Regions from separate parts of the Thioalkalivibrio sp. ALMg9 genome, predicted to be linked through region 3. Evidence: predicted binding sites of a transcription regulator. Region 3 holds the regulator's gene; each other region holds the start of a gene.
What was found. The regulator sigma-54, encoded in region 3, starts transcription at its own class of promoters, with help from an activator protein. The targets are predictions, from matches to a motif close to TGGCANGNTNCNTGCTT.
Positions count from the first base shown of each region.

Region 1: the regulator sigma-54 is predicted to act here: its motif matches at 2,277-2,293, upstream of glnA (glutamate--ammonia ligase).
Region 2: the regulator sigma-54 is predicted to act here: its motif matches at 5,195-5,211, upstream of flgB (flagellar basal body rod protein FlgB).
Region 4: the regulator sigma-54 is predicted to act here: its motif matches at 2,829-2,845, upstream of F792_RS0101075 (PEP-CTERM sorting domain-containing protein).

Region 1 covers NZ_AQYC01000008.1:101,537-109,096, reverse strand. Annotated here, with positions in the region: gene asnB (asparagine synthase (glutamine-hydrolyzing)) at 1-558, shown strand, start outside; gene glnA (glutamate--ammonia ligase) at 786-2,195, opposite strand; gene F792_RS0105735 (cation diffusion facilitator family transporter) at 2,416-3,669, opposite strand; gene glyQ (glycine--tRNA ligase subunit alpha) at 3,756-4,697, shown strand; gene glyS (glycine--tRNA ligase subunit beta) at 4,767-6,848, shown strand; gene F792_RS0105720 (1-acyl-sn-glycerol-3-phosphate acyltransferase) at 6,858-7,560, shown strand, end outside.
Region 2 covers NZ_AQYC01000009.1:815,251-822,810, forward strand. Annotated here, with positions in the region: gene flgH (flagellar basal body L-ring protein FlgH) at 1-425, opposite strand, end outside; gene flgG (flagellar basal-body rod protein FlgG) at 430-1,218, opposite strand; gene flgF (flagellar basal-body rod protein FlgF) at 1,253-1,993, opposite strand; gene flgE (flagellar hook protein FlgE) at 2,026-3,252, opposite strand; gene F792_RS0112940 (flagellar hook assembly protein FlgD) at 3,290-3,964, opposite strand; gene flgC (flagellar basal body rod protein FlgC) at 3,975-4,394, opposite strand; gene flgB (flagellar basal body rod protein FlgB) at 4,707-5,114, opposite strand; gene F792_RS0112955 (protein-glutamate O-methyltransferase CheR) at 5,331-6,146, opposite strand; gene F792_RS0112960 (chemotaxis protein CheV) at 6,351-7,289, opposite strand.
Region 3 covers NZ_AQYC01000006.1:130,866-138,425, forward strand. Annotated here, with positions in the region: gene F792_RS0102730 (calcium/sodium antiporter) at 1-723, shown strand, start outside; gene F792_RS0102735 (KpsF/GutQ family sugar-phosphate isomerase) at 720-1,697, shown strand; gene F792_RS0102740 (HAD family hydrolase) at 1,697-2,236, shown strand; gene lptC (LPS export ABC transporter periplasmic protein LptC) at 2,233-2,814, shown strand; gene lptA (lipopolysaccharide transport periplasmic protein LptA) at 2,795-3,334, shown strand; gene lptB (LPS export ABC transporter ATP-binding protein) at 3,331-4,101, shown strand; gene F792_RS0102760 (RNA polymerase factor sigma-54) at 4,190-5,674, shown strand; gene hpf (ribosome hibernation-promoting factor, HPF/YfiA family) at 5,691-6,029, shown strand; gene F792_RS0102770 (PTS sugar transporter subunit IIA) at 6,033-6,500, shown strand; gene hprK (HPr(Ser) kinase/phosphatase) at 6,549-7,560, shown strand, end outside.
Region 4 covers NZ_AQYC01000004.1:116,661-124,220, forward strand. Annotated here, with positions in the region: gene F792_RS0101065 (hypothetical protein) at 1-287, shown strand, start outside; gene F792_RS14395 (N-acetyltransferase) at 434-877, shown strand; gene F792_RS0101070 (hypothetical protein) at 1,034-1,381, opposite strand; gene F792_RS0101075 (PEP-CTERM sorting domain-containing protein) at 2,106-2,711, opposite strand; gene F792_RS0101085 (DUF2254 domain-containing protein) at 3,611-4,978, shown strand; gene F792_RS0101090 (DUF3634 family protein) at 5,136-5,468, shown strand; gene F792_RS0101095 (NnrS family protein) at 5,698-6,900, shown strand; gene katG (catalase/peroxidase HPI) at 7,262-7,560, opposite strand, start outside.

The DNA of each region.
Region 1 (7,560 bases), on a different contig from region 3:
GAAGGCCGGCATCCGCTGGACAAGGCTCAGTACGTCTGGATCAAGACCATGCTGGAGGGCCAGATCCTGACCTGGGGCGGCGACCGCATGGACATGGCCAATTCGATGGAGGCGCGTCCGCCGTTCCTCGATCACCACCTGGCCGAGTTCGCCGCCCACCTGCCGCCGACCATGCGCATCAAGGGCTCCACCGAGAAGTACGTGTTGCGCGAATCGATGAAGGGCCTGTTGCCGAAGGTGCTCTACGAGCGCGAGAAGTTCGCCTTCATGGCGCCGCCCGCGCACACCGACCCGGTCAAGTGGGCGGCGATGAAGGCCCTGGCCGATCGCTATCTGTCCCCGGAGAAGGTCGCCGAGGCCGGGTTGCTGGACCCGGAGGGCGTGCGTCAGGTGTTTGAGCTGCACGAGTCCGAGGACACGCCGGCCGCCACCCAGGTTCAGCTGGACGCGGTGATCAACCACATGATCGGGGTCCAGGTGCTGCACGACAAGTTCGTCGCCACCGACATCCCGGCGCTGGCGCGGCAAAAGGCCGAGGAGTTCGGCTGGCACGCCTGATCACGGGTGCAAGCCTCGAGTGACCCAGAAGGCCCCGCGGACGAAGATCCGCGGGGCCTTTTTCGTTCTAGCCAACAAGGCCGGTCGGGGGCTCGACGGGGGTGAGCGCCCTCATCCGTTGCCCGCCGCGCACGGATCGCGCTCGACCGGCACAAAAAAGCCGCCCGCGGCCAGGGGCCGGGGGCGGCTGATGGCTTCGCGGCCCCGAGGGGCCGGAAGCGGCTGCCTTACAGGCTGTAGTACATGTCGAACTCGATCGGATGGGTGGTCATGCGCATCTGCGTGACGTCTTCCATCTTCAGGTCGATGTAGGCATCGATCATGTCGTCGGTGAACACGCCACCCTGGGTCAGGTATTCGCGATCCTGGTTCAGGGCTTCCAGCGCCTGGTCCAGCGAATGGCAGACCTGCGGAATGCCCTTCTCTTCTTCCGGCGGCAGGTCGTAGAGGTTCTTGTCCATCGCATCGCCCGGGTGGATCTTGTTCTGGATGCCGTCCAGGCCGGCCATCAGCATCGCCGCGAAGGCGAGATACGGGTTGGCGGTGGAGTCCGGGAAGCGCAGCTCGACGCGACGGCCCTTCGGGTTCATGACGAACGGGATACGCAGCGAGGCGGAGCGGTTGCGGGCGGAGTAGGCCAGCATGACCGGTGCCTCGAAGCCCGGCACCAGACGCTTGTAGCTGTTGGTGGACGGGTTGGTGAAGGCATTCAGCGAGCGGGCGTGCTTGATGATCCCGCCGATGTAGTACAGCGCGGTCTCGGACAGGCCGCCGTACAGGTCACCGGAGAACAGGTTCTTGCCGTCCTTGGACAGCGACTGGTGCACGTGCATGCCGGAGCCGTTGTCACCGACGATCGGCTTGGGCATGAAGGTCGCGGTCTTGCCGTGGACGTGGGCCACGTTCTGGATCACGTACTTCAGGATCTGCACCTCGTCGGCCTTCTGCGTCAGGGTCGCGGGACCCACGCCAATCTCGCACTGGCCGGCGGTCGCCACCTCGTGGTGGTGCACCTCGGTCTCGAGGCCCATCTCGGTCAACACTTCGCACATGGTGGAGCGGATGTCGTGCAGGCTGTCGACTGGCGGGACCGGGAAGTAGCCGCCCTTCACGCCCGGGCGGTGACCGATGTTGCCGTCCTCGTAGACGCGTTCGGAGTTCCAGGAGGCCTCCTGGGAATCCACGCGGCAGTAGGAGCCGGACAGGGTGGTGCCCCACTTCACATCGTCAAAGATGAAGAACTCGTTCTCCGGGCCGAACAGCGCGGTGTCGGCGATGCCGGTGCTTTGCAGGTAGGCCTCGGCGCGGCGCGCCAGGGAGCGCGGGCAGCGGTCGTAGCCCTGCATGGTGGCCGGTTCGACCACGTCGCAGCGGATGTTCATGGTCATGTCTTCGAAGAACGGATCGAGGACCGCGGACTCGGCGTCCGGCATCAGGATCATGTCGGACTCGTTGATCCCCTTCCAGCCGGCGATCGACGAGCCGTCGAACATCTTGCCTTCCTCGAAGGTCTCTTCGTCGATGTCGTGGGCCGGCACGGTCACATGCTGTTCCTTGCCCTTGGAGTCGGTAAAACGGAAGTCGATGAAGCGAACTTCCTTTTCCTTGATCTGGTTCAGCACGTCGGCTGCGGACATGGGGATCTCCTTGGTCTTTACTTGGGTATTCAAAGGTGGCCGGCCGGCCCGTCGGGCGCTTGCGCGGCGTCGCGATTCATTATGCAGGCATCATGCCATCCGGTCCTGTTTGGCCCGGGCGCGCGAAAAACGGGCACCCGGGGCGCCCCGCCACATCCTGTATGCACCAATCTGGTGCCTTATATGCACAACTTTCGTGCGCATCTTTGGTGGCGCGCACCTAATGAGTGCAGGGCCGATAGAGTAGCGTGACCTCGCCCAGCATGTCGCCTACCCCGGGATGGCGGTGCAGCCGGTCGGCCAGGGCCTGGGTGCGGGCCTCGAGGTCTGCCGGGGTGGCTGCCCCGTCAAGGCGCAGGGTCAGCGTCACGTGTACCCGACCGCCGAGATAATGCAGCGACAGGTGCTCCACCGCATCCAGCTCCGGGGCGTCCGCCCAGGCCTCGCGCAGCGCCTCCACCAGCGTCGGGCGCAGCGGCAGCATGGAACTCCGGGCCTGTTCCGCGTCGTTTTCCGGATCCACGTGCACGGTGATGTCGTTCACCCGGTCATGTGCATCGGTCACCGCGTGGAACACCGCATCGGCGATCCGATGGCCCTCGGAGACCGAGATCATCGGCGCGACCTGGATATGCACGTCCACGACGACTTCGCTGCCGTGGCGCCGCGTGCGCAGCATATGCGCATCCTTGACCCCGGGCACATCCATGATCGTGCGGTGGATGCGCTCGACCTTCTCCGGCTCCAGGGCCGTGTCGATCAGCTCCGCCGCGCTGCGTACGATCAGCCGCCCGGCGATATGCAGGATGAACAGCGCGACGATCAGCGCCGCGAGGGCATCCGCCCACGGGAACCCGGCCACCGCAGCGGCCACCCCGGCCAGCACGAACAGCGACGAGATCGCATCCGTGCGGTGATGCCAGGCGTTGGCATCCAGCATCCGCGACTTCAGGCGCTTCGCCACCCGGTGGGTGTACTGGTACAGGCCTTCCTTGGCCACCAGGGTCAGCAGGGCAAAGGCGATCGCCATGTTTGCGGGGCCGGTCATGGCCTCGGGCTCGACCAGGCGGTTGCCGGCAGCCCAGGCAATCGCCAGACCCGCGAGCGCCAGAAAGACTCCGACGATCACCGTGGCCAGGGTCTCGATCCGCGCGTGACCGTAGGGGTGTTCCTGATCGGGGGAGGCGGCGGCCTTGCTTGCCGCGAACAGCACCACCCCGTCGGTGATCAGGTCCGACAGGGTATGCACGCCGTCCGCCACCAGGGCCTGCGAGTTCAGCAGCCAGCCACTGACGAGCTGCGCCACGGCGAGGAAGCTGTTCACGGCCGCGCCGACCAACGTGACCCGGCGGGTATCACGATAGCGCTGGCCGCTCTCCGGCGTGACCGAAGGTCCGGAATTGGCGAGGGGGTCGCTCAGGGCCACTCTCCCGAACAGAATCAAGGCCCCAGTATGGGCGCGCTTTGGCTGCATGCAAAACGCCCGCGCCAACGCGAGCGGTGGCCGTGGCCGAAGCCGGGCCGATATACTGTCGGCTTTGCCCTGACCCGGGATCCCGCATGTCGCAAGAACGCACCCCGCCCAGCAGTCCGACCTTCCAGGACCTGATCCGCCGCCTGCAGGACTACTGGAACGATCACGGCTGCGTGGTCCTGCAGCCCTACGACATGGAGATGGGCGCGGGGACCTTCCATCCGGCGACCTTCCTGCGCTCCATCGGGCCGGAGCCGTGGCGCGCGGCCTATGTGCAGCCGAGCCGCCGCCCGACCGACGGGCGCTACGGCGACAACCCCAACCGTTTGCAGCACTACTACCAGTTTCAGGTCCTGCTGAAACCCTCGCCGCCGGACATCCAGGCGCTCTACCTGGGCTCGCTGGAGGCGCTCGGGTTCGACACCCTGACCCACGACGTCCGCTTCGTCGAGGACAACTGGGAGTCCCCGACGCTGGGCGCCTGGGGTCTGGGCTGGGAGGTCTGGCTGAATGGCATGGAGGTCACCCAGTTCACCTACTTCCAGCAGGTGGGCGGACTGGACTGCCACCCGGTCTCCGGCGAGATCACCTACGGCCTCGAGCGCCTGGCGATGTACTTGCAGGGGGTGGAGAGCGTGTTTGATCTGGTCTGGACGATCGGGCCCGACGGCCGCGCGATCACCTACGGCGACGTCTACCACCAGAACGAGGTGGAGCAGTCCACCTACAACTTCGAGCATGCCGACCGCGACGCCCTGTTCGCCGCCTTCGACCAGCACGCGACCGAGAGCGATCGCATGATCGAGCTGGGCCTGCCCCTGCCGGCCTACGAGCAGATGCTGCGCGCCTCGCACAGCTTCAATCTGCTGGATGCGCGCGGCGCGATCTCGGTCACCGAGCGCCAGCGCTATATCCTGCGCGTGCGTGAGCTGTCGCGGAACGTCGCCCGGAAATACTACGAGTCGCGCGAGGCCCTGGGCTTCCCGCTGTGTGCCGAAGACGACGCGAACAAGCCCGACGCCGCCTGAATCCCGCAATCCCGCGCCGGCCGGCCCCCTGGGTCGCGCGGCGCGTACTGGACCCAACCTGGACCCAACATGGCCGAAGCCCGAGAACTCCTGATCGAACTTGGCACCGAGGAGCTGCCCCCGACCGCCCTCGCGCGCCTGCGCGACGCCCTGGCCGAGGGCCTGACCACCCGCCTGCGCGAGGCCGGGCTGGAGCCGGGCGAGCCCGAGGCCTTCGCCACCCCGCGGCGCCTGGCCGTGTTGTTCCCGAGCGTACCCGCGCGCCAGCCGGACCAGCTGCAGGAGCGCCGCGGCCCGGCGGTGGCCGCGGCCTTCGACGATGCCGGCGAGCCGACCAAGGCCGTGCTGGGCTTTGCCCGATCCTGTGGTGTCGAGGTCGAGCGCCTGGAGCGCGAGACCACCGACAAGGGCGAATACCTGGTGTTTCGTCAGCTGCAGCCGGGGCGCGCCCTTGGCGAACTGCTGCCGGAGATGCTGGAGGCCGCGCTGGACGCCCTGCCCACACCCAAGCGCATGCGCTGGGGCAGCAGCCGTACCGAGTTCGTGCGGCCCGCACACTGGCTGGTCGTACTGCACGGGCCCGAGGTGCTGGAGATGACCGTGCTGGAACAAACAGCGGGTCGGGAGACCCACGGCCACCGCTTCCATCAGCCCGGCGCCCTGGAGCTCAAGCGCGGGAACGACTACGCCGAGCGGCTGCGTCGCCCGGGGTTTGTCGAGCCGTCTTTCGAGGCGCGCCGCGAGCGCATCCTCGAGCAGGTCCACGAGCAGGCGAAGGCCCTGGGTGGGCGTGCGCTGGTGGATGCGGACCTGCTGGACGAGGTGACCGCGCTGGTCGAGTGGCCGGTGGCGCTGACCGGCGGCTTTGATCCGCGTTTCCTGGATGTCCCGCAGGAGGCGCTGATCTCCACCATGCAGGACAACCAGAAGTACTTCCCGGTGGTCGACGAGGCCGGCCGCATGCAGCCGCACTTCATCGTGATCAGCAACATCGAATCGCGTGATCCGCACGCGGTGCGCGACGGCAACGAGCGCGTGTTGCGCCCGCGCTTCGCGGATGCCGAGTTCTTCTGGCAGCAGGACCGCAAGAAGCGCCTGGAAGAGCGCCTGGAGGCGCTGGACTCGGTCGTGTTCGAGAAGCGCCTGGGCACGCTGCGCGACAAGTCCATGCGGCTGGAGGCCCTGATGCAGCGCCTGGCCGGGCTGATGGGCCTGGACGCGACCCTCGCCGCGCGCGCCGCACGTCTGGCCAAGTGCGACCTGGTTACCCAGATGGTGTTCGAGTTCACCGAGCTGCAGGGCACCATGGGGCGTTACTACGCCCTGCACGACCGTGAGGACGAGACCGTCGCCGCCGCGATCGAGCAGCACTACTGGCCGCGCCAGTCCGGCTCCGAGCTGCCGGACGCCCCGCTCGCCCAGGCGCTGGCGCTGGCCGATCGTCTCGACACCCTGGTCGGCATCTTCGCCATCGGCAAGCAGCCCAGTGGCACCAAGGACCCGTTCGCCCTGCGCCGCGCCGCGCTGGGGCTGGTGCGCATCCTGGTCGAGCGCGAACTGCCGCTGGCCTTGACCCCCTTGCTGCAGGCCGCCGCCGAACCCATCCGCGAACCCGTGCCGGAGGCCGATCAGGCCGTGGAACCGGTACGCGAGTACATCCTCGAGCGCCTGCGCGGGTACCTGCTGGAACAGGGGCAGGCGCACGAGACTATCGAGGCGGTGGCCGCGGTCGCGCCGGATGCCCCGCTGGATTTCGTGCGCCGCGTGCGCGCGGTCAGCTTGTTCCGCGAGCGCCCGGAGGCCGAGGCCCTGGCCGCCGCGAACAAGCGGATCCACAACCTGCTGCGCAAGGCCGGCGAGGAGGCCGAGGCGGAACTCGATCCGGAGGCCCTGGCGCTGGACGAGGAGCGTCAGCTGTACCAGGGCCTGCAGGCCGTGCGTCCGGGGGTCGAGCAGGCGGTGGCCGACGGTGACTACCTGCATGCGCTCGGCGAACTGGCAGGCCTGCGAGACCGGGTGGACACCTTTTTCGACCAGGTGATGGTGATGGCCGAGGACGCCGCAGAGCGGCGCAACCGCCTGGCCCTGCTGCGTGAACTGCGTCGCGCGTTCGAGACCGTGGCCGACATCGGCCGCCTGGCGACGGGGTAGGGCCGGGCGATGCTGCCCCTGATCCGAGGTCTGCTGTTCCAGCTGGGGCTCGTTGGCTCCATCCTGGTCTTCGGGCTGCTGGTACCCCCGCTGATCTGGCCGTTTTCCCGCCCCGTCCGCTACCGTGTCCTGACCCTGTGGGGCCGGTTCAACGTCTGGTGGCTGCGTGTCAGTTGCGGCATCGATTACCGGGTGCACGGGCGCGAGCACATCGACCCCTCGCGCCCTCATGTGGTGCTGTCCAAGCACCAGTCGGCCTGGGAGACGGTGGCCTTCGTCGCGATCTTTCCCATGCAGACCTGGGTGCTCAAGCGTGAACTGATGCGGATCCCCCTGTTCGGCTGGACGTTGTCCATGCTCGATCCGGTACCGATTGATCGCGAGGGCGGACGCCAGGCCCTGGAGAACCTGGTGGCCGAAGGCAAGCAGCGCCTGGACCAGGGCCGCTGGGTGATCGTGTTCCCCGAGGGCACGCGCGTGGCCCCGGGCGAACACGGGCGCTACCGTCAGGGCGGCGCGATGCTCGCAGTGCGCACCGGCTACCCGGTCCTGCCGGTGGCGCTGAACAGCGGGAGCTTCTGGCCGAAAAAGGGCCTGCGGCGCTATCCCGGCACCGTCGAGGTAGTGATCGGGGCACCGATCGAGACCGCCGGTCGCAAGCCGGTCGAGGTGCTGTCCGAGGCCGAGAGCTGGATCGAGACCACCATGATCG
Region 2 (7,560 bases), on a different contig from region 3:
TGGTTGCTCTGCGAGGAGTCCCCGGACCCGTCGAAGTCCCGCGAACTCGAGTTGCTCGCCCCAAACAACGGGCGACCATTGAACGTGGCATCTCGGCCGAAGGCCGAGAGATTGCCCAGCTCCAGGTTGGAATCCTTGCCGGTGGAAGTCGACGCAGACTTCTGCGCGTTGGTGCTCTCCGCCAGGATGACCGTCAGGATGTCGCCGACATTGCGCGCCTTGTAGTCCTCGAACAGCCCCTGGGAGTGGGCGGCCTGGTAGATGCCGCCATTGTTCTGCGACTGCGGGACCGGCTGCGCCGGCATCACCGGCTGGTACTCCGGGTTGTCGTCCGGCTTGGTCGTCTGAGTGGCGGCGCAGGCGGACAGCAACAATGCGGCGGTCACGGCCAGGGCCAGGCGGAGAACGGTTCCGAGGCGCGTCATCACATCACCCGATCGTCTGGTTGACGAACTGCAGCGACTGGTCGGCCGCGGAGATCGCCTTGGAGTTGACCTCGTAGGCGCGCTGGGTCTCGATCATGTTCACCAGCTCCTCGGCGATGTTCACGTTCGAGGTCTCCAGCGAGCCCTGCACCACGGTGCCGGTGCCGTTCAGGCCCGGCAGGGACTGCTGCGCCACACCCGAGGCCGCGGACTCGCGGAACAGGTTTTCGCCCACCGCCTGCAGACCGGCCGGATTCACGAAATCCGCCAGCTGGATATTGCCCAGCTCCACCGGGGCGGCCTGCCCCGGGATCTGCGCGGTCACCGTGCCGTCCTTGCCGATCGAGAGGGACTGGGTGTCCTCCGGCACGAACAGACCCGGCTGCAGCGGGTAGCCATTGGACATCACCACCTGGCCATCCGAGTTCAACTGGAAGCTGCCGTCCCGGGTGTAGCCCACATTTCCGTCCGGCAGCAGTATCTGGAAGAACCCGCGGCCCTCGATGGCCATGTCCAGCGAGTTGTCCGTCTGCTGCAGGTTGCCCTGCTGGAACATCTTCTCGGTGGAGACGGCGCGCACCCCGGTACCGATCTGCAGGCCCGAGGGCAGCTGCTGATCCTGAGTGGCCTGGGCGCCTGGCTGGCGCACGGTCTGGTAGATCAGGTCCTCGAATACCGCCCGGTCCTTCTTGAAGCCGGTGGTGTTCACGTTGGCCAGGTTGTTCGAGACCGTCGACATGCGCGTGTGCTGCGCATCGAGGCCGGTCTTGGCGATCCACAGTGCCTGGTTCATGGTGTTCTCCTGTCGTTACTCTCGAAGCCGTGCATCAGCCGAGGCCGAGCAAGCGGTTGCTGCTTTGTTCCAGCGTGTTGGCGCTGTCCATCATCTTCACCTGCATCTCGAAGTGACGGGACAGCTCGATCATCCGCGTGAGCGCCTCGATGGTGTTCACGTTGCTGCCCTCCAGCATCCCGGAGACCACGCGCACCTCGGCATCCGCCGGGGCCTCGCCCCCTTCCGCCAGGCGGAACAGGCCGTCATCCCCGCGCTGGAGCTCGTCGGTGTCCGGATTCACCAGGCGGATGCGTTCCACCGCCGCCAGGGCCTCCGGGCCCACCCCCAGGGGGCGCACGCTGATGGTGCCGTCGGTGCCGATCTCGATCTGCTCCGCCGGCGGGATGGCAATCGGACCGCCATCCCCCAGTACCTGGTGACCCTGCGCGGTGCGCAGCAGCCCAAAGGCATCCACATGCAGCGAGCCGGCGCGGGTGTAGCCTTCCTCCCCGTCCGGGCCCTGCACCGCGATAAAGCCTTCGCCCTCGATGGCGATATCCATATCGCGCCCGGTGCTCTGCATCTTGCCCTTGCTGAAGTCCACCGCATCGTTGCCGATCTGGGTGTAGTCGCGCGAGGCATGGCCCGGCCCGCGCACCGGCAAGGTATCTGCCGTGGCCAGCGCCTGGCGAAAGCCGTCGGTATTGGCGTTGGCCAGGTTGTGGTTGTTGATGGCCTGTGCGTGCATCGTCTCCTTCGCACCGGACATCGCGATGTACAGAAATCGATCCATGCTCAAGCCCTCTTCAGCGTCTCATCCGCGACTTAACGGATGTTGATGATCGTCTGGGTGACCTGATCGGCCGTCGAGATGGTCTGCGCGTTCGCCTGGAAGTTGCGCTGCGCGGTGATCAGGTTCACCAGCTCCTGGGCAATATCCACGTTGGAGGCCTCAAGTGCCCCGGACTGGATGGTTCCCAGGTTGCCGGTCCCGGGTGCCGCGAACACCGGCTCGCCGGCCGCGAAAGTCTCGGCCCAGTTGTTGTTGCCCAGCTGCTCCAGGCCCTGCGGATTGGTGAAGTTGGCCATCGCCACCTGGCCCAGTACCGTCGACTGACCATTGGTAAAGCGGGCGAACACCACACCCGAGTCGTCGATGTCCACGCCGGTCAGGCGCCCCGACGCGAAGCCGTCCTGATTGAGGTCGTTAACGGCAAAATCGCCGCCGTACTGCGTGGTACCGCCGAAATCGATTTCGAACTCGAGGGGGTTCGCGCCATTGTCAAACTCAACGAACACTTCGGGCGGGATACGGTCAACGCTTTCGATCGAGCCACTGCCATCGAAGGTAAGTTCGTATGGCGTGTCATCCGCTACACCGTCCACCGCGACATGAGCCGCCCATTGACCGACCTCTTCACCCTTGACGAAGTAGATGCTTGCATCACGCGCGGTGCCAAGCGAGTCATACAGTGTCAGCGACGTTGAAAAGTTGTAGGTATCGGGCTCATTCAAGTTGAATGGCTCCTCCGGCGGCGGTTCGGCATCGGAGCGCAGATTGAGCAGAGCTTCCACCGAAGTTGTCGCGTTGGGCGGTGCCGCGCCGGTCTGCAGGCGAATGTCTTCAAGCTGCCCCGTGTTGAAGTTCGGGTCGGCCGTATTGGGGTCCTGCGGCGGATAGCCCTGCAACTGCTGACCCTGGTTGTTCACCAGAAAGCCGTCGCGATTGACCTGGAACTCCCCGGCCCGGGTATAGGCCGTGCTGCCCTGGTCATTCAGGACGAAGAAGCCCTCGCCGTTGATGGCCAGGTCCAGGCCGTTCTCGGTGAACTCGGTCCGGCCCTGCGAGAACTGCTGGGTCACCGCCTGCAGGCGCGTACCGGAGCCGATTGCCGTCTGGCTGATACCGCCGAAGCTCTGGGCGAACACGTCACCGAACTCGGCACGCGAGCGCTTGAAGCCAGTGGTCCCCGAGTTCGAGACGTTGTTGCCGGTGGTCTGCAGGTCGGCCTGGGCCGCGTTCAGTCCGCTCAATCCGATATTGAAGGGCATGGGGTGTTTCCTCCGTCAGGGTTCTTGTTGCGGGGCGTCAGCCGCCAATCCGCCGTACATCCGAAAAGCTGATCTCGCCCAGGCCTTGCACGGTCAGTGCCAGCCCGGAGTCATTGCCCACCGCGACGCTCTCCACGCGGGCATCCAGGAAGGTATCCACGGCCTCGGACTGGGTCCCGGAGCGGGCCGTGGCCTTGAACTCGTAGACGCCCGGGGGTGCGAAGGTCCCGTCGTCGCGCATGCCGTTCCAGCTGAACTCCTGCAGGCCGCTGCCGGCGGCCCCCAGGTTCATGCGGCGGATGCGCTCGCCGGTCGGGCTGTACACGTCGATCTGCAGCTCCTCCGTGGAGCGATCCAGGTCCACCGCACCCTTGACCATGCCGTCCGGACCCAGCTCGCCGAATTCGACGGGAACCAGCACGTCCTTGCCTACCAGTGAGGCGGCCTGCAGCGTCTGGTTCTGGCCCAGCGACTGCGCCAGCTGCTGGAAGGACTTGGAGAGCTCCTCGATGCCGGTTACGGTCGAGAACTGCGCCATCTGGCCCAGGAAGTCGCCGTTGTCCATCGGCTCCATCGGATCCTGATTCTCCAGCTGGGTCGTCATCAGCTTGAGAAAGTCGGACTGGCCCAGGCGGTCCATGTCCTTGTCCTGTTTCTGCTCGGGGCGCGAGAGGCCCAGGCGATCCAGCAATTCGGGGGATATCTGTGTCATCGATGGCTCCCTAGCCTTGACCGATCTGCAATGTGCGCTGGAGCAGCTGACGCGAGGTCTCCATCACCTCCACGTTGGCTTCGTAATTGCGCGAGGCGGACATCATGTTGGCCATCTCCTCCACCACGCTGATGGCCGGACGGAAGATGTAGCCCTCCTCGTTGGCCTGCGGGTGATGGGGTTCGTAATGCGCATGCGGCGCCGCCTGCGACTCGGTCACGCCGGCCACCCGCACGGAGGTCGACGAACCGTTCGGGTTGGCCTGGTCCATCACGCTCTGGAACAGCACCTGCTTGGCGCGATAGGCCTCGTCGGGGTTGGTCGCGGCGGTGTTCGCGTTGGCCAGGTTCGAGGCCACGGTGTTCAGGCGCACCGACTGCGCCGACAGCGCCGAGGCGGAGGTATTGAACAGGCTGAAAAGGTTGCTCACGACATCGATCTCCCGATCAGGTCCGCGTTAAGGAAACACTGATTGATGTACACGCTCGCGCTCGAGTCGCTTTTGCGTGCGAACAAGGCGCGGTGACTGCCGTGCAGTCATTCTGCACAAAGGAACCGCAACGCCGTTCCCGCGCAAAAGCGGCCGAGCCCCTACTTTCCATGACTTGCGGGGGTTGGCACCCCAGGTTCCCCGATCCTGCGTTGCGGCACTTGCCGGTAGAACCACTACCGGCTGCGCACCGCGCCTTGGCTCGGAAAACCTGGGGTACCAACGCGAGTGTGTACATTAATCAGTGTTTCCTTAACGATCGCCCCGCAGGGCTTCGCGGATGCCGGAGACCCGGCGATTGAGGAATTCCAGACTGCTCTGGTACTGCACCGCGTTCTCGGCAAAGGCGGCCCGCTCCATCTGCGGGTCCACCGTGTTGCCATCCAGCGACGCCTGCGAGGGGACGCGGTAAAGCGCCTCGACCTGCCCGTTCATCGCGCCGGCGTTGGGGTCGAGATGCGCCGCCTGACTGCGCGCCATGGGCAAGGTGTTGCCGCCGCCGGCCGCGGATTCGAGCACCGCACGAAAATCGATATCCCGCGCCTTGTAGTTCGGGGTATCCGCGTTGGCGATGTTGGAGGCCAGCAGCTCCATGCGCTGCGCCCGCACATTCACCGCCTGCGGAGAAATACCCATCGCCTTGTCGAGAGAGAGACTCATCGCTTCCGTCCTGTCCGCCCGTGGCGGACCCTCGCTTGGAGAACGGGGCGCACCGATTGCGACCCTTCGCAGGGGGACTGAAGCAATCGTTATGCCATTCTCGAGCGGCGTGCCGCAGGGGCGCAGGCACAGCGGGCAGCCAGGGGAAGGGATGGAACGACTCGCCGCCCGCATTGCACGGGCGTTCCCGGGAATCAGCCCCGGGGCTGGATTACGTCAGGACTTCAGACGAAGTACCGAGCCGTACTCGGTTCGTACGGTCTCGAAAGCCTGGGTATAGGGCCCTGCGGTCTCGGAAGCGCCAAGAAACAGATACCCGCCCGGATTCATCTGCCGGGCGATAGCGTCAAGAACCTGTCGCTTGGTGTCGCCCGAGAAATAGATCAGCACGTTGCGGCAGAACACCAGGTCGAACTTGCCCAGCGCCGCATAGCTGTCGATCAGGTTGAGCTTCTGAAAGCGACAGCGCCGCTGCACATCCGGGATCACCTTGTGGCCATCCGCGACGGTCTCGAAGAAGCGCGCGCGCCGGCTCTCGCTGAGCCCGCGCACGATGCTCAGGCCGTCGTACACGGCCCGCCGCGCATCGTCCAGGATCTTCTCTGACAGGTCCGTGCCCAGAATGGAGACCGGTACCTTCCGGGCCGGCCGCGACTCCTCCCATTCCGAGACCACCATCGAGATCGTATAGGCCTCCTGCCCACTGGAGCAGCCCGCGGACCAGACCTTGATGCTGCCTCCCTTCGCGGCCAGTTCCGGCAGCAGCACGTGGCGCAGGATCTCGAACGGAAAGCCATCGCGGAACCAGGACGTCTCGTTGGTCGTCATCGCATCGATCACGCGGGTGCGCAGGCGCGGATTCGGGGCCTGCCGCATCGCATGCAGCAGTTCCGGGACGCTCTTGAAGTCGAACTCGTCGAGCAGCCGCGACAGACGACTGGAAACCAGGTACTGGCGGCTGTCACCCAACACCAAGCCGCAGCAGTCCTGCAGGAAGCGGGAGAACTCCTCGTAGTCGCGGGAATCGATCACCGAGTCATCCCTGAGCGCTGTCCATCGTGATTAGGCATCCTGATGACGAATCCTTGACCGGGGCCGCTTGGCCGGAAAACCGGGGTGATCCCGAAGATCGGATCGAGTATACGGCGTCGCGCGCATGGCACCATACACACCGACTTCCGGCCACCCGTCGCCGCTCCGGGCTTGCCGGGCGGCGACGCGGTTCCGCCCGACCGGTCATTCGGCCTGCTGACTCTCGCGCCCGGTCTGATCCAGTACGGCATTGGCCAGCTCATCGGGATTGAACTTGGAGAGAAAGGCATCCGCGCCCGCGCGCTTGACCATGTCGGTATTGAACTCACCGCTCAGCGAGGAGTGCAGCAGCACCTTCAGGTCCTTCAGCGCGGTGTTGTCCCGGATGCGCGCGGTCAGGGTGTAGCCGTCCATGCGTGGCATCTCGATATCCGAGATCACCATCTCGATCTGGTCACCCACCGGCCCTTCCGCGGCCTTCTGTTCAAGGAAATCCAGTGCCTCCTGGCCATCCTTGAAGACGTCGTATTCGAAACCGAGGCCCTTGATCGCGCCCTCGATCTGCTTGCGCGCCACCACCGAGTCATCGACGATCACGACCTTGCGCCCGCTGGCCTCTCTGGCGTTCTCGCGGATGGATGGCGAGACCTCGCTGGGCAGCGGATTGACGATGGAGAGCACCCGTTCGACGTCGATGATCTCGACCAGCTTGTTGTCGATCTCCGTGACGGCCACGAGGAAGGATTCGCGCCCGGTTCCGCGCGGGGGCGATTTCACATCCTGCCAGTTCACGTTGACGATGCGATCCACCGCCGACACCCAGAAGCCCTGCACCGAACGATTGAACTCGGTGACCACCACTTTCTGCTCCCCGTTGTCGACCGCCCCGACGGCGCCACGCAGGCCCATCGCTCGCGCCAGGTCAATGATCGGCACGGTACCGCCACGCAGCGACGCCACCCCGCGCACCACGCTCATGGAGCCGGGAATCTGACGCAGCGGTGGCGACGGAATCACCTCGCGGACCTTGAAGACATTGATCCCGAAGGTCTGCGACCCGCCCAGATGGAACAGCAGCAGCTCCATGCGGTTCTGCCCCACCAACTGGGTTCGCTGATTCACATCGTCAATGAATTGACTCATCGTGCCGCTCTCCTTGCCCCGATTGCTCTAGGCACCGGACAGGCCTCAAAGGCCAAGTGTGCACCGCGCAACCCCGGCCTGTCATTTGCATTCGCGCGCATGCGCCTGCTGGCGCCGCCTCATGGTGATAACGGCCGCCCGCGACGGGCCTTGAATGCACGCGTGGCGCCGGATGATCAGTCATTGGCACGACATCTGCATGTTTTTGCGTACTGAAACCGCACGCGATTCGCTCGACAACGACGCAAGATCCGTCAAACCCGAGCCATTC
Region 3 (7,560 bases):
GGGACCGCGACCCTGGTCGCGCCGCTGGCGATCGGGCGCGGCATGGTTCGGCGCGAACTGCCGATCCTCCTGCTGGTCAGCTTCGGCGTGCTGCTCCTGCTGGTGGATGGCGAACTGGGCCGGCTGGAGGGCATCGCGCTGCTGGCCGGTCTGGTCCTGTTCACTGCCTGGATGGCCATCAGCGCCCGGCGCGCACGCCCGGCCCCCCATGACGACACCCCCGAGGTGGTGCGCGGCATGGTCGAGACGATCCCAGAGGGCGACCGACTGGGGCCCGCGATCGCCTGGCTCGTGTTCGGGCTGCTGCTCCTGCTGGCGAGCAGCCAGGCCCTGGTCTGGGGGGCCGTCGAGATCGCCGAACAACTGGGGGTCAGCGACCTGGTCATCGGGCTGACCATTGTCGCGGTGGGCACCAGCCTGCCGGAGCTGGCGACCTCGGTGGTCGCCGCCTTCCGCCGCGAGGCCGGGCTGGCGATCGGGAATGTAGTCGGCTCCAATCTGTTCAACTTGCTCGCGGTACTGGCCGTTCCGGCCCTGATCACGCCGCTGGCAATCGACGCCGATGTGCTGACGCGCGACTATCCGGTGATGCTGGCATTGACCGTGGCCCTGTTCCTGATCGCGCTGGGCCGCCGCGGACAGATCCGGCGCTGGCAGGGCGCCCTTCTCCTCATCGCCTTCGCAAGCTACCTTGTCTATTTGGGAATCACGGCAACCGCATGAACTTCAACCCCGAAACGACCCGCAAGCTCGCCCTGGCCGTCCTCAATGACGAGGCCGAGGCCGTACGCAACCTCGCCCGGCGCATCGACGACCGCTTCCTCGAGGCCTGCCGCTGCATCCTCGCGTGCAAGGGCCGCGTGATCGTCACCGGCATGGGCAAGTCCGGGCACATCGGCAGCAAGCTGGCCGCGACCCTGGCCTCCACCGGCACGCCGGCCTTCTTCGTGCATCCGGGCGAGGCCAGTCACGGCGATCTCGGCATGATCACCCGCGAGGACGTGGTCATCGCGCTGTCGAACTCCGGCGAGACCGACGAGATCATCACCATCCTGCCGCTGATCCGGCGCCTGGGCGTACCGCTGATCGCGATGACCGGCAACCCCGGCTCGCGCCTCGGCGCGGATGCCACCGTACACCTGGATGTCAGCGTCGAGCGCGAGGCGTGCCCGCTGGGCCTGGCTCCCACCTCCAGCACCACCGCCGCGCTGGCGATGGGCGATGCCCTGGCCGTCGCGGTGTTGGATGCACGCGGCTTTACCGCCAACGACTTTGCCCGCTCGCACCCCGGCGGCCGCCTTGGCCGGCGCCTGCTGGTGCATGTCGCCGACATCATGCATACCGGAGGCGCGATCCCGCGCATCACCCCGGACGCCCCACTCAAGGACGCCCTGTTCGAGATCACCCGCAAGGGTCTGGGGCTGGTGATCATCACCGACGGTGACGATCGCATCCAGGGCGTGTTCACCGATGGCGACCTGCGGCGCACCCTGGATGCCGGGCACAGCCTGGACGGCCTGACCATCGGCGAGGCCATGACCACCGGCGGCCACACCGCGCAGCCCGACTGGCTGGCGGTGGAGGCCCTGGAGGCCATGGAGAGCCGGCGCATCAACGCCCTGCCCGTCACCGACGCCGAAAACCGCCTGGTGGGCGTGATCAACATGCACGACCTGCTGCGCGCCGGGGTGGCGTGATGAACCTGGATGCCACCACTCTGCGCACCCACCAGCAGGCCGTTCGCCTGCTGATCCTGGACGTGGACGGCGTGCTGACCGACGGCAGCCTGTTCCTGGGCGACGGCGGCGAGCAGTACAAGGCCTTCAACAGCCGCGACGGCCACGGTATCCGTCTGGCCCTGGACGGCGGGATCGAGATCGCCATCCTGACCGGGCGCACCTCCGGGGTCGTCGAGCACCGCATGCGCGACCTGGGAGTGGAGCATCTGATCCAGGGCCGCCGCGACAAGGGCGAAGCCCTGCACGAACTGCTGCAGCGCACCGGTCACGACCCCGCCGAAGCGGCCTTCATGGGCGACGACATCGTGGATCTTCCAGCGATGCAGCGGGTCGGGCTCGGGATCGCGGTCGGCGACGCCCACCCGCTGGTGCGCCAGCATGCCCAGTGGGTGACCGAAGCCCATGGTGGGCGCGGGGCCGTGCGCGAGGCCTGCGAGGGCCTGCTGGCCGCGCAGGACCGGCTCGACGCGCTGTTCGAGACCTACCTGAACGGATGAGCCGCAGGATTCGCAGCCGACTCGGATGGACCCTGGCCGTGCTCGCATTCGCGACCGTGCCCCTGGCGCAGGCTGAGGTAAGCCCGCCCGAGGGCGAGGTCACGCTGCAGATTGACGGCTTCACCCTGCATGCCACCGGCGACGACGGCGAACTGAGCCATCGTCTGCGCGGCACCCGCCTGCGCGAGTTTGGACGTGACGGCCCCCAGTGGGTGGACGACCCGGACCTCGACCTGTTCGCCGAAGGCGGTATCGAATGGCGCTGGACTGCCCCCGCCGCGCTGCATCAACCGGCCGCCGCGACCCTGGACCTGGTGGGCCCCACCCACGGCGTACAGCCGCCCCGCGGCGAACGCGTGGAGACCCTCATCGATTCGCGGGATGTTCGCGTCGCCACCGACACCATGGTCGCCACTTCGGATGCCCTTTCCACCCTGAACCAGCCGGGCCTGTTCCAGCGCGGCACCGGTCTGCGCGTGGACTCGCGAGGGGATACCATAGAGTTGTTCCATGACGTGTACTCGCTCTACAGCGAGACGAGCGAGGAGGATCCCGCGCATGACCCCGAATCCCCATAGCCTTCGCCACCGTCCGGGCCAACCGGGTGCCCGCGTGGCGGCGCTCCTGCTGCTCGTGCTGCTGGCCACGCCCGCGTTCGCCCAGCAGGGCTCGGGCCCGGCGCTGCCGGTGGAGATCACTGCCGACCGCGCGGAGATGGACGAACGCCAGGGGCTGGGGACCTACACCGGCGACGTGATCGTGATCCGCGGCGACATGACCCTGGAGGCCGACAAGGTCTACGTGCGCACCCGCGATCGCCGCCCCTACGAGATGGAGGCCCACGGCGAGCCGGCACGCCTGGAATCACCCGATCCGGAAACCGGAGAGATGCGCATTGCCACCGCCCTGCGCATCGACTACCTGCTGAACGAAGACCGCATGATCCTCACCGACCAGGCCCATGTGATCACCACCAGCGAGGAGGCGCGCGGCAAGCGCATCACCTACGACCTGACGACCGACGTGATCGAGGCCGAACGCGGCGAAGGCGACAGCGAGCGCGTGCGCATCACCATCCAGCCGCGCGACGACGAATGAACGCCACCGCCCCCAGCCCATCCGCCACACCGGCACAAACCAACGACCGCCTGATCGGACGCGAGCTGACCAAGCGCTACGGCCAGCGCACGGTGCTGGACCAGGTGGACGTCGACCTCGCGCCCGGCGAGGTGGTCGGCCTGCTGGGCCCGAACGGGGCCGGCAAGACCACCTGCTTCTACAGCCTGGTCGGGCTGATCCGCCCCAATACCGGACGCATCACCCTGGGCGAACGCGATATCACCCGCGCCCCCATCCATGTGCGCGCGCGCGCCGGCCTCGGCTACCTGCCGCAGGAGGCCTCGATCTTTCGCCGCCTGAGCGTGTGGGACAACCTCCAGGCCGTGCTCGAGCTGCGCCCCGGACTCGATCGCCACGAGCGCCGGCGCATTGGCGATGCGCTGATCGAGGAGTTCCAGCTCGAGACCGTGCGCCACAGCCCGGGCATCGCGCTGTCCGGTGGGGAACGGCGCCGGGCCGAGATCGCCCGCGCCCTCGCCGGGGATCCGCGCTTCATCTGTCTGGACGAGCCCTTCGCCGGGGTGGACCCGATCTCGGTGGGCGACATCCAGGACGTGATTCGGCATCTCGCCCAGCGCGGCATCGGCGTACTGATCTCCGATCACAACGTGCGCGAGACCCTCGGCATCTGCCACAGGGCCTATATTCTAAGCGAAGGCCGCCTGCTGGCCGCCGGGACACCGGACGAGCTGCTGGCCGATCCCCAGGTGCGCCGGGTCTATCTCGGCGAGAACTTCCGCCTGTGAAAGCGCCCCATATGCGGCCCGGTCGGTGCACAAACCACAAGGCAGGCTTTAAGATTCCATCAATGCCAACCCTCGCCCCGCATACCCGATGCTGAAACCCGGCCTGAATCTGCAGCTGGGTCAAACGCTGACCATGACCCCGCAACTGCAGCAGGCGATCCGCCTGTTGCAGCTGTCCACGCTCGAGCTCCAGGTGGAGATCCAGCAGGCGCTGGAGAGCAACCCCATGCTCGAACAGGTCGAGGACGAAGATGCCGAGGCCGACACCGAGCGCCTGAACCAGGACGGCGAGCTGGTGGAAGGCGATCGCATGGAGGCCACCACCACCAGCGACGACGTGATCCCCGAGGAACTGACGACCGACAGCCGCTGGGACGACATCTACGAGCCGGCCCCGACGCCCAACAAGGGCGTGGATGACCGCGACCCGCTGGAAAACACCAGCGACGACGACGGTGAGGGCCTGCAGGATCACCTGCTGTGGCAGCTGCATCTGAGCCATCTGACACCGCGCGACCAGCGCATCGGGGCGGCCCTGATTGACGCCATCAGCCCCGACGGCTATCTCGAGGGTGACCTGGAAACCCTGGCCGAGACCATCAGCCGAGGCGAGGATGAAACCGTCGGCGTCGACGAGGTCGAGGCAGTGCTCCACTGGATTCAGCAGTGCGACCCGCTGGGGGTCGGCGCGCGCAACCTGCGGGAGTGCCTGGAGATCCAGCTACGCGAACTGGCCCCGGACGCCCCGGCCCGCGAGGCCGCACGGGCGATCCTGGAACACGGCATGGACAGCCTGGGCAAGCGCGACTACAAGGCCCTGCAGCGCCAGTCCGGCGTACGCGACCCGGACGAACTGGCCCGCGCACTGGATCTGATCCGCACCCTGAACCCGCGCCCCGGCGCACAGATCAGCTCCGCCACCTCGGAATACGTGGTCCCGGATGTCTACGTGCGCCACACCACCGAGGGCTGGCGCGTGGAGCTGAATCCGGAGATCGCACCGCGCATCCGCATCAACGACCTCTACGCCGGCATGGTGCGCCAGGTCTCGGATGCCCGCGACAGCGCCTTTATGCGCGATCAGCTGCAGGAGGCACGCTGGTTCCTGAAGAGCCTGCACAGCCGCAACGACACACTGCTGCGGGTCGCCGAGGCGATCGTCCACCGCCAGCAGGGCTTTCTCGAGCATGGCGACGTCGCGATGCAGCCATTGATCCTGCGCGACATTGCCGAGACCCTGGAGATGCACGAATCGACCATCTCGCGGGTTACCACGCAGAAATACATGCACACCCCGCGCGGGGTCTTCGAGTTCAAGTATTTCTTCTCCAGCCATGTCGGCACGAACGATGGCGGCGAGTGTTCCGCCACCGCCATCCGTGCCATGATTCGCGAATTGATTGGCGACGAACCCCCGAACAAGCCGCTCAGCGATGCCCGGCTCGCCCAGGTCCTGTCGGACCGGGGCATCAACGTAGCGCGCCGCACCGTGGCCAAGTACCGCGAGGCGATGCACATCCCTTCATCCAGCGAACGCCGGCAGATGGCCTCGATGCCCACCGGCAGCAAGTAACCAAGGAGTCCTGACCATGCAGATCAACCTGACCGGCCACCACGTGGACATCACCGACGCCCTGCGCGACTACGTCAACGAGAAATTCGCGAAGCTGGAGCGCCACTTCGACAAGGTCATCGACGTCCACGTCGTGCTGACCCACGAGAAGACCCGGAATCAGCACAACCAGGCCGAAGCGAATCTCCAGGTCAGCGGCAATCACATCCACGCCGAGGCCTCTCACGAGGACATGTATGCCGCGATCGACGCGCTGATCGACAAAGTCGACCGTCAGCTGATCAAGCACAAGGAAAAGGTCAAGGACCACCACCGCGCCGAAGGTGCCCAGCGCAACCGCGAGCAGGCCTCCTGATCCATGACGATTGCCGAGTTGATCACCTCCGAGCGCATTGGCCTGCAACCCGAGTGCTCCAGCCAGAAACGGGCCCTGGAGGCCCTGGCGGACCTCCTCGCCGGCGGAGGTGACGGCACGGGACCGGGGAGCAACGCGATCTTCGAGGCCTTGTCCGCGCGCGAAAAACTCGGATCCACCGGTCTCGGCCATGGGGTTGCGATTCCCCATGGCCGCCTGGCCGATCTCGAGGCGCCGCGCGTGGCCGTGCTGCGCCTGGAAAAGGGCGTCGACTTCGACGCCATGGATCACGAGCCGGTCGATATCCTGATCGCACTGCTGGTCCCGGAGGCCGCCACCGGCGACCATCTCGACCTGCTGGCCCAGCTCGCCCGCGGCCTGTCGCAGCCAGACACCATCGGAGCGCTGCGCCGGGCCGGGGACGCGGCGGCCCTGGAACAGGAACTCGTGCGCCGCTTCAGCGAGGACTAAGCCCGTGGAACCCGCCTCCAGCCGCGATTCCGGCGCGCAGCGTCTGCCATGAACGAGGCGCTGGGAGAAGGCGGGATCGCCCGCGACATCAACGTGGAGAGCCTGATCCAGGCCATGGGAAACCGCCTGGATCTTCGCTTCGTGCACGGCGAACATGCAGCACCCGACCGCAAGCTGGTCGGCGACGACGGGGACGACCTGCCGCTGGCCGGCCATCTCAACCTGATCCGGCCCAACCGCATCCAGATCATCGGCGACTTCGAGGCCCGCTACATCTCCAGCCTCAGCGCCACCCAGTGCAACGACCTGATCCTGGAGATGGCCCGCACCGGGACCACCGCGGTGATCTTCGCCGAGGACACCTGTCCGTTCTCGGAGATGCCCGACGCCCCGCAGGAGGCGCTGCCGCTGATCCTGTGCTCCAGCACCAGCAGCCACGAGATTATCTCGCTGCTGCGCTATTTCCTGCAGCAGCGCCTGGCCCATTTCGAGGTGCGCCACGGCGTGTTCATGGAGATCCTCGGGATCGGGGTGCTGATCAGCGGCGCCTCCAGCGTCGGCAAGAGCGAGGTCGCACTGGAACTGATCTCGCGCGGGCATCGCCTGATCGCCGACGATGCCCCCGAATTCGCGCGCATTGCGCCCGACATCGTGCGCGGCCACTGCCCGGCCCTGCTCCAGGACCTGCTCGAGGTGCGCGGTCTTGGGGTGCTCAACATCCGCGCCATGTACGGCGATTCCGCGATCAAGGGCGGCAAGTACCTGCGCCTGATCATCGACCTACGCGATCATGGCGAACCCTCGCCGGTCCCCGATGACCGGCTGAACGGGCGCCGCGGCGAGATCGATATCCTCGGCCTGCGCGTCCCCTTGATCAGCCTGCCGATCGCGCCGGGGCGTAACATCGCGGTGATGATCGAGGCGGCCGTGCGCAACCACATGCTGCACATGCAGGGCTATATCGCTGGCGACGACCTGCGCGCACGCCAGCGCCGCCAGATGAGCGGCGAGACGGAGGAGCCGCCCTACCATCGCGCGGTGCCCGCCACTACGGTCCCCA
Region 4 (7,560 bases), on a different contig from region 3:
GCAGCCAACAGGAACGCCTGCAACAGCAACACCGACATCAAGAGGCGGCCCGTCAGCGTGAAGAGGCGCTCCGTCAGCGCGAAGCCGCACAGGCACGCAGAGAGCGTGAGTTCGAACGCGCATTCATCGCGCAGTACGAGGTGCCGGACGGCTGCGACAGCTGGGACTCCCAAGCCCAGATGGTCGAGTGCACGAACCAGCGCATCCGCGCGCGCCGCGAATTCCGGGCCGAATTCTTCCGGGAGCCCACCCCGGGCCAGATCCTGCTGGAGGACACGCCGCGATGACGCCGAAGACCCTTCCCGATTCTGCAGCCTTCCCGGACCCTGCCCCGGGGCAAGAGGCAAGGTCTGCCCCCGAAGTCCCGTGCGTCTTCGCCTCCATTGCGCAGGCGCGCGTGCTGTTGGCGTTATGCTTTTAGAGGACTCGTCAAGTGATAGAAGCAGTGTCAAGTAAGAACATCGAAGAAGTACTCCCGCTGATTAGAAAATACCAGGAGTTCTACAAGGTTCAGGAAATTGATGACGAGAAGAATCGAGTGTTCTTCTCGCAGTTCAGCGAAAATGGAAATAATGGCTGCATTTTCCTGTTCAGGAGCAAAGCCGGAGACGCCGTGGCTTTTGCTACTGTATATTTCACGTATGTATCCAGTATTCCCGCTCGGGTCGGCGTTATGAGCGACCTTTATACATTGCCAGCCCATAGAGGAAACGGGATAGGTAAGCGGCTGATCAATCATTGCTTGGAGTTCGCCCGGGAAAAGGGTGCAGCAAGACTTCAATGGCTTACAGCCCAAGACAATCATCCGGCTCAAAAACTTTACGACTCCCTTAATACAAAAAAGAGCGAATGGTATGTCTACACGTACAGCGCATAGCCAAGCAAAGCAGTTCGGCCCTGCGGACCTGTAACTACGTGCGAGATACCAGGGTCAGGCCTTGCCTCTTTCATTTTAGGCCGGGGCAGGGGAAAAGGCACGCCCCCCAAAGGTACACATTCTGAACATATTTTCCGATGTTTATTTGCTCCACACTTACCCAACAACGATCAGGATCTGAGACAAACCCGCTAACAGAACAGACAATATAAATGCTGTCCAGACCACTGAACCATTGCCGGCCTTCGCCAGACGGTCCCCGAGCAAAAACCAAACGACAAAAAACGAGACAATCTGAATCCAGTTCAGGTGCGCCCAAGAAAAATAGAAGACAGCAGAAAAACCTGAAACGCCGTATAGAATGGTCAGGACCGTTACTAGCAGCGGCATCGATCTTGCGGCCGCCCGCACCTCACCAGTGTTGTTCAACCGCGCGCCTGTGGGCCCCGCGACCCCGACCGAGGCAGCCAAAACGTAACCTAAAACATCGATTGGGAAGAGCACAGTTCATTTCCTTATGACGGCCGAAAGAGCGCGAAGTCTATACGAGCGGGCCTTTAGAAGGGCGGGCAAGGACGGGGTCGGACCACGGTAACTAGGTGTATTAACTGGACTTTCTGAAGATAGATGGCTGTTTCAGGGCCTTAAATGGCGTATTCCGCGCCACAAATGGGCTCTTACTCGGAAATCGGGTCCAGCCGCGGCAGCGCGAAGGGACCGGTAGAGTCTCGGGCCGCTCCGACGGATTGCCGCGGCCTCTGCGAGGCCTCGCAATGACGGCGCTTCGGGCATCAGATCAAAAAGAGGACACCTACGTTTACACGCCCCACCCCGGTCATCCCGGCCGTAGCGAAATGTAGAGCCGGGATCTCCCAGCTCGGGAAACACTCGGACACCGATTCCACCCCCAACCGCGGGGATCCCGGATAACCGCTGCGCGGTTTCCGGGATGACCAGACAGTGTCATCCATGATGGGACGGACGACGGTGATGGAATCCTGGCATTTGCAGCGCACGCTGCGCTGCACCGGTTTGATTGCCTTTGCGATAGCAAAGGGCTTTGCAGCCTGCATCAGGCTCAACCACCTGCGGCGGGCGGTTCTGGCGGCACAACCTTGTGCCGCGGGGAAACCGGCACCCCTCCCGCCGGAGGCAGATCTGCGCCGGCCGCAGGGGAAAGGCCCCGGAATCGCTTCCGGGGCCCGTTCGGACAGGGTGCTGCGGTGGCTTACGCCGTCGAGGCCGGGGCGGGATCCTTGCGCCGGCGCAGGGCCCAGCCGAGCATCACGAGGCCGATACCGACCAGGAGCAGCGAGCCGGGGGTCGGTACTTCGTTATTTCCGTTACCGCGGTAGTACACCGAGATGTGCGAGATGTCGCGATCCTCGCCCGCGCCCGACAAATCGAACGGGGGGGCGGTCAACGGGGTGGCGTAGGTCCCGCCCAGGGCGCCGTTCAGCATGTCGTAGGCCACGATGTTGGTGTCGGCGCCATCCTTGAACGCGAACATCAGGTTCTCGAAATTGCTCCAGAAGTCGAGAACCACCAGCTCCCAGGTCCCGCTCTGGGCATCGCCGCTGAAGCTCACGATGGTTGCCGGATCATTGGGGTCGTTGATCAGGTTGCCGTTGGTGTCCTCGTACTTGCCGTCGAACAGCCAGTCCGAGTAGCCGAAGAACTCGGCATTGTTGACGACTGTGAGGCTGGTATTCACGTTGCCGTCAAGCGGCTCCAGGACCTGGCAGCCCTGGTTGGGCGTGACCTTGTCGCCCAGGTTGCCGTCGAGATCGGAGCAGTTGATGACGCTGGCGGAGGCCGAGCCGGCGGCAATCATGCCTCCCGCGAGCAGAAGGGCGAGGGTTCCGCCCCGTACAGTCTTTGTAGTCATGGTTGTTACCTCGTGGGTCTGCGCAGGCAGGTTGTGGTTTGGGGTCTGCGCTCGCCCACGAATTTGCAACATCCATGCCCGCTGGATTCCGCTCTATATTGACGTTGGAAAACCGTAGGTTACGCGCACCCGACGGGGGGCGGTCGCAAACGCGATCATCGGGTGTAAAGGGTTCTGACGCGTGCACGGGTGAAGGACCTCGACCAGGTCACATCGACGGGGTTGGGCCACGGTAACTAGGCCGTGTTAACGGGGCTTTCTGAACCCAAAGGGCTGTTTGAGGGCGTTAAACGGCGCATTGCGGCCCATAAATGGGCTCTTACTCTGAGAGAGGATCCCGCTCCGGCACCGCGAAGGCGACCGGTAAGGCCTCGGGCTGCCTCGACGGATTGCGCGGCCTCTGCGAGGCCGCGCAATGAAGCCATCTCAACCTTTTCCCCCGCCCCTTCCGGTCCTGACGACACGCGGCGTACTCTGCTGTAGAAACGGAGTAGTACAAAAAAGGAGACAGAGATGGGGCTTTACGATCGCGACTATGTCCAGGAGAAACAAACACCCCATACCAAGAAAGCGAGGGGTGATCGAACCGGGGGAACATCCAAGCCAGGTGCTGACGCCCGCCGGACTCGCCCGGCTCAGACGTCGCACTCGACAACCGGGGCCCCACCCAGTCCAGACTGGAAGACGATCGTCCTATGGGCATCCCTCGCCGCGAACGTGATGCTTCTAACGGCCTTGGTCATCCTCCACGGAAGATAGGATCTCCCGGGGTCGGGAGAATGGAGGAAGACGGGGCCGGACCACGGTAAGCCGGCGGACAGCATGTGAGTGAATGAGGCGTCATAGTGAAAACACTGACTTTCAGGTATTGGGACCGCATTCGATCCAGCTTATGGTTCATCCCCACCATGATGGCCCTGGGCGCGGTGTTTTTGGCCTTCATAAGCGTCGCCCTGGATAGGCCGGTGACGAACTGGTTGTTGCGTTCGTGGGGCTGGACATTCACCGGTGGAGCCGAGGGGGCCAGCGCCGTGCTGGGGGTCATCGCCGGATCGATGATCACCATCGCTGGAGTTGTGTTTTCGATGACGCTGGTCGCCCTGTCGCTGGCGACGTCGCAGTTGGGGCCGCGCTTGCTCCGCAATTTCCTGCGCGATACGACGACTCAGGTCGTGCTGGGCACGTTCGTCGCCACCTTCCTGTATTGCTTGCTGGTCCTCCTTACCATCCGGCGCGCGGAGGAGGTTGCTTTCGTTCCTCATATATCAATCACGCTCGGCGTACTCTTTGCGGTCGCGAGCGTGGGGGTGCTGATCTACTTCATTCACCACGTGTCTGTTTCGATGCAGGCCAACGAAATCGTGGCGCGCGTGAGCGACGAGTTGATCGCCGGGGTGGACCGCCTGTTTCCGGAACACATCGGGCAGGGGACGCCACGGACGTCGGCAACACCACCCGAGTCGGCATTTCTGGACGTATTTGACCGGGAGGCTCGTCCCATTCGAGCGAGCGCGGACGGATACATTCAGTTCATCGACACGGACGCCTTGATCGAGTTGGCGATGCAAAAGGATGTGGTCATTCGACTGGAGCGAGTACCCGGCGACTATGTGGTCTCCGGTGGCCCCCTGATGCTGGTCTGGCCGGGAGAAAGGGCCGCCGACGTGCCTGCGGATCAGGTCAACGACACCTTCGCCCTGGGTAACCAGCGGACTTCGGGCCAGGACATCGAGTTCGCGGTTACCCAACTCGTGGAGGTCGCTCTGCGTGCCCTCTCCTCGGGAGTGAATGACCCGTTCACGGCAATTACGTGCGTAGACCACCTGGCGTCCGCGTTGAGTCGTTTGGCTACGCGAGACATGCCATCGCCCTATCGTTATGACAGTACGGATCAGCTGAGGGTGATTGCTCCAGGGTCTACTTTTGTGGACGTCACAGATGCGGCCTTCAACCAGATCCGACAAGTGTCCCGCTCGAACACCGCGGTTACTGTCCGCCTGCTGGAAACGATCGCCGAGGTCGCGAGATTCGTACAGCGGCCAGAGGATCGCGCTGCGCTGTTACGGCACGCTGAAATGATTGCCCGTGGGGCTAGTGAGGGACAGCCCGAAGTTGAGGACCGCCAGAAGGTAGAGGAACGCTTTGAATATGCAAAACAATTGTTGAGCGTGTCGCCAAGGACAGGGTCGGACCACGGTAACGGACTGAGTTAACGCGGCTTTGAGAATTTGAAGGGCTATTTCCAGGGCTTACACGGGGCTTTTGGGCCCGTAAATGGGCTATTGCGGTGACGAGTCGCCGACGAGCAGAGGCGAAGAACTGCGGATGGGGTGCGCTACACTGGGGCGCACCCTTGTCCCGCCATCCATCATGCTGCTCACGTTCCTGATCCTGTTTGCCCTGCTGGGGCTTGGCGTCGCGCTGATGCTCTGGCATGCCCGGCAGGTGTTTTCGGTGGAGCTGCGCGATGGCGCTGCCCGCGTGCGGCGCGGCAAGCCGCCGTCCGGGTTCGTGCGGGGCTGCGAGGACGTCGCTCGACGATACGGGCTGAAGCAGGGCCGGATCCAGGCCGTGCGCACCGACCGGGGTGTCGAGTTGCGCTTCTCCCGCCACCTCCCACCGAAGACGCATCAGGCCTTTCGCAACGTCTGGACACCCCCGCCCGGCGGAGGGGGAGGCGGCGGCATGCGCGCGACGGGATAGCGAGGCGCGGGGCTCGGGGTCAGTCCCTGGCTTTTGGTCCCGTGGCAATCGAGCGGCATCCAGGCCACTCCGACCGATTGCCACGGCCTCTTCGAGGCCTCGCAATGACGAAGGGGCCAAGTTCGCAGAAAGCTTCACACTGCATGCATTATATGAGCGGGTGCGAACGCGTCTTCTGGGTGGTTCGCGACGAGATGGCGGGTACCAGCCCCGCGGGGCCAAGGGAGCGATGTTGAAGCTGAATATCGAAGAGCCGGGACCGTATCGGTTTGCCCTGAGCCATCTGGGCTTTCGCCCGTTCTTCTTGCTGGCGGGGCTGTACGCCGTGCTGGTCGTGGGTCTGTGGACCTGGCTCTACCAATTCGACATGGCGGCGCTGCCCACGGCCGCCTTTGGCGGGCCCTTCGCCTGGCACGGCCATACCCTGATCTTCGGCTACGCCATGGCGGTCGTCGCCGGGTTCCTGCTCACGGCCGTGCGCAACTGGACCGGGGTACAGACAACCCACGGGCCCGCGCTGCTGGTGCTGGCCGGGCTCTGGCTCGGCGGCCGGGTGGCGGCGTTGTTCGGGGACCCCGGGCTGGTGGCCATGGCGCTGTTTGATCTCGGCTTTACCCTGTGGCTGCTGGCCGCCCTGGCCCGCCCGGTATGGCAGACGCGCCAATGGGCCCAGCTCGCCGTGATCGGCAAGATCGCGCTGCTGGGGGCGAGCAACGGCCTGTTCTACCTGGGCGCCTTCGATCTGCTCGATGGCGGCCAGCGCCTGGGGCTCTACTCCGGGGTCTACCTGGTGCTGTCGCTGATCCTGATGATGGGGCGCCGGGTCATCCCGTTCTTTATCGAGCGCGGGCTGGATGGTGCCTTTACGCCGGTGAACCGGGACTGGCTGGACCGTCTCGCCCTGGTGCTGTTGCTCGCCTTCTGGCTGGTGGAGGTGTTCCTGCCATGGGCACCGGTCGCGGCGGGGCTGGCGGCTGGGCTGGCCGTGGCGCATGGCATGCGCTGGGCGGGCTGGCATACGCCGGCGCTGTGGCACAAGCCACTGCTGTGGGTGCTGATGATGGCCTATGGCTGGATCGTGATCGGCTTTGCCCTGCGGGCCGTGGCCGAATTCACGCCCCTCAGCCCGATGGCCGCGCTGCACGCCTTCACCTACGGGGGTATCGGCATGATGACCCTGGGGATGATGACGCGCGTCGCCCTGGGCCATACCGGACGTAACGTGTTTGACCCTCCGCGGGTCCTCGGGCTGCTCTTCGGCCTGCTGGCCACGGGGGCGCTGGTACGGGTGGCCGGCCCCCTGCTCTGGCCGGCCTTGACCGCCAGCTGGATGAGCGCCTCGCAACTCCTGTGGATCGCGGCCTTCGCCGGGTTTCTCTGGGTTTATGCCCCGATGCTGGTCAAACCACGCATCGACGGGCGTTACGGCTAGCTACCGAACTGTCGAGGCCGGACTGCGGCAACCGATTGGCTTGACGAGCTTGTCCGGGCGCGAAGGGCTCGTTGAAGGTCCTGGACGGCCCGACCTGGGCGTCGAAACCGGCGTTGGGTGAAGGCCGGACGACGTTTACCACCCGGAGGCCGAGTGGTTGCGGGCTCGCAGGGGCCAGACAGGCCTGGAGGATCAGGCGCGGGCGGTTGCCCTCCGGCGGTCGCGGGAGCCGAAGGACGGGGGCGACCGGGAATTCGCGCACCGGGCAGCAGTAGCCGAACCCTCGGCACAAAAAAACGCCCGGGATGGTCCCGGGCGTCCTGGTCTGCATGCCGGGCAAACCGCCCGGTTCAGACCGCGCTTACTGCTGGTACTGCTCCAGATCGAAGCGGTCGGCGTTCATCACCTTGGTCCAGGCCCTGACGAAGTCGTTCACGAACTTCTCCTCGTTGTCGTCCTGGGCGTACACCTCGGCGTAGCTGCGCAGGATGGAGTTGGAGCCGAACACCAGGTCGATGCGGCTGGCGGTCCACTTCACCTGGTCGCTCTTGCGGTCACGGACCTCGTAGATGCCGCTGTCCGCAGACTTCCAGGCATTGGCCATGTCGGTCAGGTTGACGAAGAAGTCGTTGGTCAACTGGCCTTCACGGCCGGTGAACA